2 regions of the Crossiella sp. NPDC003009 genome follow, and region 2 is predicted to be linked to the other one. Evidence: riboswitches for the same ligand, from Rfam matches in the RefSeq annotation. Region 2 holds a riboswitch; the other holds the start of a gene.

Region 1 (3,950 bases), on a different contig from region 2:
GTGCACGGATGTGAAAGGGCAGGTCCTGTCCCTGGAACGAGGTGGACCGCTTCGCGGGCCGGCCCTGAGATGAGCGGATGAGCCCAGCGACGATCACCGGCTTCAACAGCATGCTGCCCACCGAGAGCCACCCGAGCCCCGGCGAGCGTTTCGAGCACACCGGGCCGGGCTGGAGCTCCGCGTCCTTCTACGCGCCGTGGCACGCCGGGCCGCCGACGCCCAAGTACCGGTGGTCGATGTTCGACACCGCCGCCCAGGCGGTCGGCGATCTGGTGCGCTGCCTGGACGACGGGTTCGCGGGCGAGCAGAGCCGCCAAGCCGCCAGGGTGCTGCTCGACTGCGGGCCGCCAGGAGAGCTGGTGCTGTCGGTCTCCCTGGACTGGGTGTGCGTGGTCCACCAGGTGCGCGCCGGCGTGCACCTCAGCGATGCCGCGGACGCCTTCTTCACCGGGTGGCGCAACGCGATGTTCGACCGGCGCTTCGAGCTCATCAACGCCAATCGTCCGATGATTTGCTGACGCCGGGCGTCAGTCCATGGTCACCACGACCCGGCCGACGGTGTCGCCCTCGGCCAGCTTCTGCACGCCTGCCGCCGCCTCGGCCAGCGGCAGCCGCTCGCTGACCAGCGGGTCGACCAGGCCCTCCCCGGCCAGCGTGGACAGCTCCAGGTGCGCCTGCCGGACCAGGGCCGGGTCCTTGTGCGTGTACAGGCCCCAGTGCAGGCCCAGCAGCGAGTAGTTCTTGACCAGGGCATGGTTCATCGCGGCGCTGGGGATCTCACCGCTGGCGAAGCCGACGATGACGATCCGGCCCTCGAAGGCGATCACCTTGGTGGAGGCGCGGAAGGAGTCGCCGCCGACCGGGTCGTAGACCACGTCCACGCCGCGGCCGCCGGTGAACTCCTTCACCGTGGCGATCACGTCCTCCTGCTTGCGGTCGATCACCAGGTCCGCGCCCAGCTCCTTGGCCACCTCGGCCTTGCGCGCCCCGCCGACCACGCCGATCACGGTGGCGCCGGCGGCCTTGCCGAGCTGGATGGCCGCACTGCCAACGCCGCCGGCCGCGGCGTGCACCAGCAGGGTCTCGCCCTCGGCCAGCCCGGCCCTGCGGTGCAGGCCGAACCAGCCGGTCTGGTAGGCGATGTGGAACCCGGCGGCCTGCGCGTCGTCCAGCGCCTCGGGTGCGGGCAGCAGCTCGGTGGCGCCGACCGCCACGTACTCGGCCAGCCCGCCGTGCGGCGGCGCGGGCGTGGCGATGACCCGGTCGCCGACCGCGAACCCACTGGCGCCCTCACCGAGCGCGACCACCTCACCGCAAAGCTCGACCCCCGGAGTGAACGGCAGCGGCGGGCGGACCTGGTACTGACCCCGGCACAGCAGCGCGTCCGGGAAGTTCAACGCGGTCGCGCGGACCTTCACCAGCACCTGTCCCGGCCCGGCGACCGGCTCCGGGACCTCGTCCAGCCGGAGCACGTCCCGCGGCTCGCCCAGCTCGTGCACACGCCATGCCCGCACCCTGCACCTCCACGCACCGTGATCAGTACACCCCCATCGTGTCATGTCCCGCCGACACGCGACACACGGCCATATTGGGTGCGCTTGCGCGGGCTACCCCTACATGTAGTATCCGTTGCGCTGATGGTTCGCCGGGCACGCAAACGCCAGGCGAGGCAACAGGGAACCCGGTGCGACTCCGGGACTGCCCCGCAGCGGTGAGTGGGAACGACCGCCGTCACCGGCCGAGCACCAGGGCCGGTACAGCACTGGACGCCACGGTCCGGGAAGCGACGGCCAGTAGGTGCGCCAGCGCTTGGCGCGTGCCCGCGAGTCCGAAGACCTGCCGTCAGCGGGCGCACCGCCGGTGCGCCTGGTTCGCGGTCTCGTGGGAAGGCCGAGCGGACGACTGGGCGACGCACGCGCGCGCCCCGGTCGGCCCTCGCCTGCCTCTGACTCCGCGGCCCACTGACGCCGACGCTCGCGAGGAGAGACGACCTGTATGACCGCATCGCCTGCGAGCTGTAGCGAGCCTCAGAGCTAAGCCAGCTTCACCCCGCTCTTCCCCAGCGACGGCAACCGAACCCGGCCCCGGGTCCTCGGCCGCCCGGCGCTGCCCTCATCCGTCCAGCACACCTTTTGGAGCAGCTTTCGTGTCAGTGCATTCGCCAGAGATCGCAGCCGGCGCGGTCACGGTGATCCGCCGCAACGGCGCGGTGTCCCCGTTCGAGGCGGCCAAGATCACAGCCGCGATGACCAAGGCCTTCCTCGCCGTGGAAGGCACCGACGCGGGTTCCTCGCCCCGCGTGCGCGAACAGATCACCGAGCTGACCGCCTCGGTGACGCAGGGCCTGCTGCGGCACGCCGGCCCGGACCGGCCGCTGCACATCGAGCAGATCCAGGACCAGGTCGAGCTGACCCTGATGCGGGCCGGGCACCAGAAGGTCGCCCGCGCCTACGTGCTCTACCGCGAGGAGCACAACAAGGCCCGCGCGCAGGCCGCGCCCAAGCCCGCGCCGCGGTTCTCCGTGCGCCAGGCCGACGGCACGCTGGTCCCGCTGGACACCGACCGGCTGGCGCTGGTCATCTCCGAGTCCTGCGCGGACCTGGCGGCGGTGGACAGCGAGGCGGTGCTGGCCGAGACGCTGCGCAACCTCTACCACGGCATCAGCCCGGCCGAGCTGAGCATCGCGCCGGTGATGGCCGCGCGCACCATGGTCGAGACCGACCCGAACTACTCCTACGTCAGCGCCCGGCTGCTGCTGGACAAGCTGCGCGGCGAGGCGCTGACCTTTCTGGCCGGCGAGCAGCGGGTGGCCAGCCACGCGCAGATGGCCGGGGAGTACCCCACCTACTTCGCCGAGTTCATCCGGCGCGGGGTGGAGCTGGACCAGCTGGACACCGAGCTGGCCAAGTTCGACCTGGAGCGCCTCGGCGCCGCCCTGGTGGCCGACCGGGACCTGAAGTTCCAGTTCCTGGGCATGCAGACCCTCTACGACCGCTACCTGCTGCACAGCGACGAGCACCGCTACGAGCTGCCGCAGGCCTTCTTCATGCGGGTCGCGATGGGCCTGGCGCTGCGCGAGGACGACCGCGAGGCGCGGGCGATCGAGTTCTACGACCTGATCTCCAGCTTCGACTTCATGTGCTCCACGCCCACGCTGTTCAACGCGGGCACCACCCGCTCGCAGCTGTCCTCCTGCTTCCTCACCACGGTGGGCGATGACCTGGAGGGCATCTTCCACGGCATCAGCAACAACGCGCTGCTGTCGAAGTACGCCGGTGGGCTGGGCAACGACTGGACGCCGGTGCGCGGCATCGGCGCGCACATCAAGGGCACCAACGGCAAGTCCCAGGGCGTGGTGCCGTTCCTGAAGATCGCCAACGACACCGCGGTCGCGGTGAACCAGGGCGGCAAGCGCAAGGGCGCGGTCTGCGCGTACCTGGAAACCTGGCACATCGACGTCGAGGAGTTCCTCGACCTGCGCAAGAACACCGGCGACGACCGGCGGCGCACGCACGACATGAACACCGCGAACTGGGTGCCGGATGAGTTCCTGCGCCGGGTCCGCGCGGACGGGCAGTGGACGCTGTTCTCCCCGGACGAGGTGCCGGACCTGCACGACTCCTACGGCCTGGAGTTCTCCCGCAAGTACGCCGAGTACGAGGCGGCCGCCGACCGCGGCGAGATCAGGGTGTTCCGCCGGGTGCAGGCCAAGGACCTGTGGCGGCGCATGCTGACCATGCTGTTCGAGACCGGGCACCCGTGGATCACCTTCAAGGACCCGTGCAACCTGCGCTCCCCGCAGCAGCACTCCGGCGTGGTGCACTCCTCGAACCTGTGCACCGAGATCACCCTGAACACCACGATCGACGAGGTCGCGGTGTGCAACCTCGGTTCGGTCAACCTGGCCCAGCACGTGACCGCCGAGGGCATCGACCACGCCCGGCTGGAGA
Region 2 (3,950 bases):
GCGGCCCCGCTCACCGAGGTCACCCCCGGCACCACCTCGGTCGGGAACCGGTGCGCCAGCCGCTTGTGCATGTGCATGTAGGAGCCGTAGAAGAACGGGTCCCCGGCCGCGAGCACCACCACGTCCCTGCCCTCGGACAGGTGCGCGGCAAGGCGTTCCGCGCTCTGCTCGTAGAAGGCGTCGATCTCACCCTGGTAGTCCTCGGTGTCCTCGGTGGTCACCGGGTAGACCAGCTGCTCCTCGATCTGACCAGGGCGCAGGTAGGGCTCGGCGATCGAGCGGGCGATGCTGCGGCCGTGCCGCGCGCTGTGGAACACCACCACGTCCGCCGCGCCGATCAGCCGCGCCGCCTTGACCGTCACCAGCTCCGGGTCGCCAGGGCCCAGCCCGACGCCGTACAGCCGTCCCAGCTCACTCACTCTTCGTCACTCGCAATCGCGTTGATCGCGGCGGCGGTCATCGCGCTGCCGCCCCGCCTGCCCCGCACCACCAGGTACTCCAGCCCCAGCTCGTTGGCGGCCAGGGCCTCCTTCGACTCGGCCGCGCCGATGAACCCCACCGGAATCCCCAGCACCGCCGCGGGTTTTGGCGCGCCACCGGCGATCATCTCCAGCAGGTGGAACAGCGCGGTCGGCGCGTTGCCGATGGCCACCACCGCCCCGCCGAGCTTGTCCCGCAACAACTCCAGCGCCGCCACACTGCGCGTGTTGCCCAGCTCCGCGGCCAGCGCGGGCACCCGGGGATCGCCGAGCAGGCACACCACCTCGTTGTCCGCGGGCAGCCGCCGCCGGGTCACCCCGGCCGCGACCATGTTGGCATCACACAGGATCGGCGCCCCGGCATCGAGTGCGGCCCGTGCCGAGGCGACCACGCCGGGGGAGTAGCCGAGGTCCTCGACCAGGTCGACCATCCCGCAGGCGTGGATCATCCGCACCGCCACCCGCGCCACGTCCGGGGGCAGACCGGTCAGGCCGGCCTCGGCGCGGATGGTGGCGAAGGACCGGCGGTAGATCTCCGCGCCGTCCTTGATGTAGTCGGTCACTACTGCTTCCTCCGGGCCGCGTCGATCGCCGCGGCCGTGTCCTCGTGCCGTTGTCCGTCGACCAGGTAGCCGTCCGCCGTGGCCAGCACGTCGATCGCGCCGCGCGGGCGGCCGCACCGGCGCTCGCAGCCGGAGAAGTGCACCGACCGGCCCGCGCCGCCGAGCAGCCGGGGGGCGTCGGCGCGCACGTCGGCCAGGGCCTTGGCGCAGCCGGGGCGGCCGGTGCAGGCGGTGACCGCGTGCCAGGGCGAGTGCGGGTCGGTGATCAGGCCGTGCCCCAGGGTGATCGGGCGGGGGAGCAGCACGCTGCGCCAGGGGGTGAGGCGGAGGTGCTCGGCGGCGAGCAGGGCCTCGGACTGGGCCGGGTTCAGGCGGCCGAGGGGCACGCCGACCACCAGGCGGCCGTCGGGCAGCGGGCCAGGGGGGAGGGGCTGGGGGCGCGCGGGCTGGACGCGACCGGCGGGGGCGAGGTGACCCAGGGGCACGCCGTGAGCCGGGGGCGTGCCGTGGTCTGGGGGCGCGCCGCGATCCGGGAGCGCGATGTGGCTCGCGGTTTCCGTCGCCAATCGGCGCGTGATCTCCGCGACACCGTCCTCGATCTCCGCCAGCCGCCAGGCCGCCCCGCCCCGCTCGGCCCGCAGCGCCAGGAACTCCGCCGCGGCCCTGGTCACCGCCGCCACCGGATCGCCCGGCCGCAGCCCCGAATCGGCCCCGGCCAGCAACAACGCCCATTCCGCGCCCACCCGGTGCAGCCCGACGTCCGCGCCCAGCCCGCTCACGTCGCCACCCTCGTCCACCGTGACCAGGAACCGGCCCGGCAGCTCGGCCAGCTCCGGCCGCGCACACAGCGCCGCGTCGATCGCGTCGACCAGGCCCTGGGTGTCGGCCAGTGGCGAGGCGATGATGTTGCGCATCCGCTCGTGGGTCAGCGAGGGCAGCAGACCGGCCTCGGCCAGCCGCTCGCCCAGCTCCGGCTCCGAACCGGGGGTCAAGCCTCTGATCTGCACGTTCGCCCGTGAGGTCAGCTCAAGGGAGCCGTCGCCCAGCTCGATCGCGGCCTTGCGCAGCACGGCCAGCCGGTCGGTGGTCAGCGTGCCGCCGGGGATCCGCACCCTGGCCAGCCCGCCGTCCGCGGCGGGGTGCACCTCGATGGCGCCGGGACAGGCGTCCGGGCGCGAGCGATGTGGCGAAGAGGGCACGCGCCGGATGCTACGCGGCGGGTAGGGTCCTCTCCGAACGGTGAACCACGGAGGAAGCCGGTGCGAGTCCGGCGCGGTCCCGCCACTGTCACCAGGCCCGCCTGGGAGCCAGACACTCCGCTCACCGTCCCGACCGATGTGGGGCGCGGACCCCGAGGGATGTGGAGACCGGCGTGATCCTGCTGCTGTCGACCTCTGACACCGACCTGCTCTCGGCGCGCGCGAGCGACGCCGACTACCGGCTGGCCAACCCGGCGCGGCTGCTCGTGGACGACCTGCCCGCCCTGGTCGAGGGCGTGGACCTGGTCGTGGTGCGCATCCTCGGCGGCCGCCGGATGTGGGAAGAAGGCCTGGACTGGTTGCTCGCCGGGCCGCGCCCGGTGGTGGTGCTCGGTGGCGAACAGGCCCCGGACGCCCAGCTGATGGAGCTGTCCACGGTGCCCGGCGGGGTCTGCGCCGAGGCGCACGCCTACCTGGCGCACGGCGGCGCCGGCAACCTGGCGGAGCTGCACAACTTCCTCTCCGACACCGTGCTGCTCACCGGCCTCGGCTTCGCCCCGCCGCAGCCCACCCCGACCTGGGGCGTGCTGGAGCGCACCGCGCGCACCAGCACCGGGCCGGTGGTCGCGGTGCTGTACTACCGGGCGCACCACGTGGCCGGGAACACCGCCTTCGTCGAGGCGCTGGCCGGCGCCATCGAGGACGCGGGCGGGCAGGCGCTGCCGGTGTTCTGCTCCTCGCTGCGCACCGCCGAACCCGAGCTGCTGGCCGAGCTGGGCAAGGCCGACGCGCTGGTGGTCACCGTGCTCGCCGCCGGTGGCACCAAACCCGCCGCGGCCTCCGCCGGTGGCGAGGAGGACGCCTGGGACGTGGGCGCGCTGGCCGCGCTCGATGTGCCCATCCTGCAAGGGCTCTGCCTCACCTCCAGCCGGGAGAGCTGGGCGTCCAACGACGACGGACTGTCCCCTTTGGACACCGCGACCCAGGTGGCCATCCCGGAGTTCGACGGCCGGATCATCACGGTGCCGTTCTCCTTCAAGGAGATCGACCCGGACGGCCTCACCGTGTACGTGGCCGACGCCGAACGGGCCGCGCGGGTGGCCGGGATCGCGGTGAAACACGCCCAGCTGCGGCACATCCCTGCCGCCGAACGGCGGATCGCGCTGATGCTCTCGGCCTACCCGACCAAGCACTCCCGGATCGGCAACGCGGTCGGCCTGGACACCCCGGCCAGCGTGGTCAAGCTGCTCGCGGCCTTGCGGGACAACGGGTACGACATCGGACCCGCCGACGGTGCGGGCGCGCTGCCCGGTGTGGCCGGCCAGGACGGCGACAAGCTGATCCACGCGCTGATCGCCGCCGGTGGCCAGGACGAGAACTGGCTCACCGAAGCCCAGCTCACCGGCAACCCGGTGCGGATCAGCGCGGCCAAGTACCGCGAGTTCTACGACACCCTGCCCGCGGACTTCCGCGCGGAGCTGGAGAACCACTGGGGTCCCGCGCCCGGTGAGCTGTTCGTGGACCGCTCCCAGGACCCCGACGGCGAGATCGTGCTGGCCGCGCTGACCGCGGGCAACGTGGTGGTGATGGTGCAGCCGCCGCGCGGCTTCGGGGAGAACCCGATCGCCATCTACCACGACCCCGACCTGCCGCCCAGCCACCACTACCTGGCCGCCTACCGCTGGCTGGCGCAGGAGTTCGGCGCGCAC

What was found. A riboswitch is a leader RNA that binds a small molecule or an ion and turns the genes downstream of it on or off. The one in region 2 is predicted to bind cobalamin.
Region 1: it holds a riboswitch for cobalamin, as region 2 does, so the genes downstream of both, ACWDY5_RS28350 (ribonucleoside-diphosphate reductase subunit alpha) here and cobN (cobaltochelatase subunit CobN) in region 2, are expected to answer to the same signal.

Annotation. Positions count from the first base shown of each region.
Region 1 is NZ_JBSFUA010000033.1:25,799-29,748, reverse strand. Features, by position in the region: gene ACWDY5_RS28360 (hypothetical protein) at 78-518, shown strand; gene ACWDY5_RS28355 (NADPH:quinone oxidoreductase family protein) at 528-1,514, opposite strand; cobalamin riboswitch at 1,622-1,858, shown strand; gene ACWDY5_RS28350 (ribonucleoside-diphosphate reductase subunit alpha) at 2,153-3,950, shown strand, end outside.
Region 2 is NZ_JBSFUA010000022.1:55,222-59,171, forward strand. Features, by position in the region: gene ACWDY5_RS22840 (precorrin-2 C(20)-methyltransferase) at 1-419, opposite strand, end outside; gene ACWDY5_RS22845 (precorrin-8X methylmutase) at 416-1,042, opposite strand; gene ACWDY5_RS22850 (hypothetical protein) at 1,042-2,241, opposite strand; cobalamin riboswitch at 2,248-2,379, shown strand; gene cobN (cobaltochelatase subunit CobN) at 2,415-3,950, shown strand, end outside.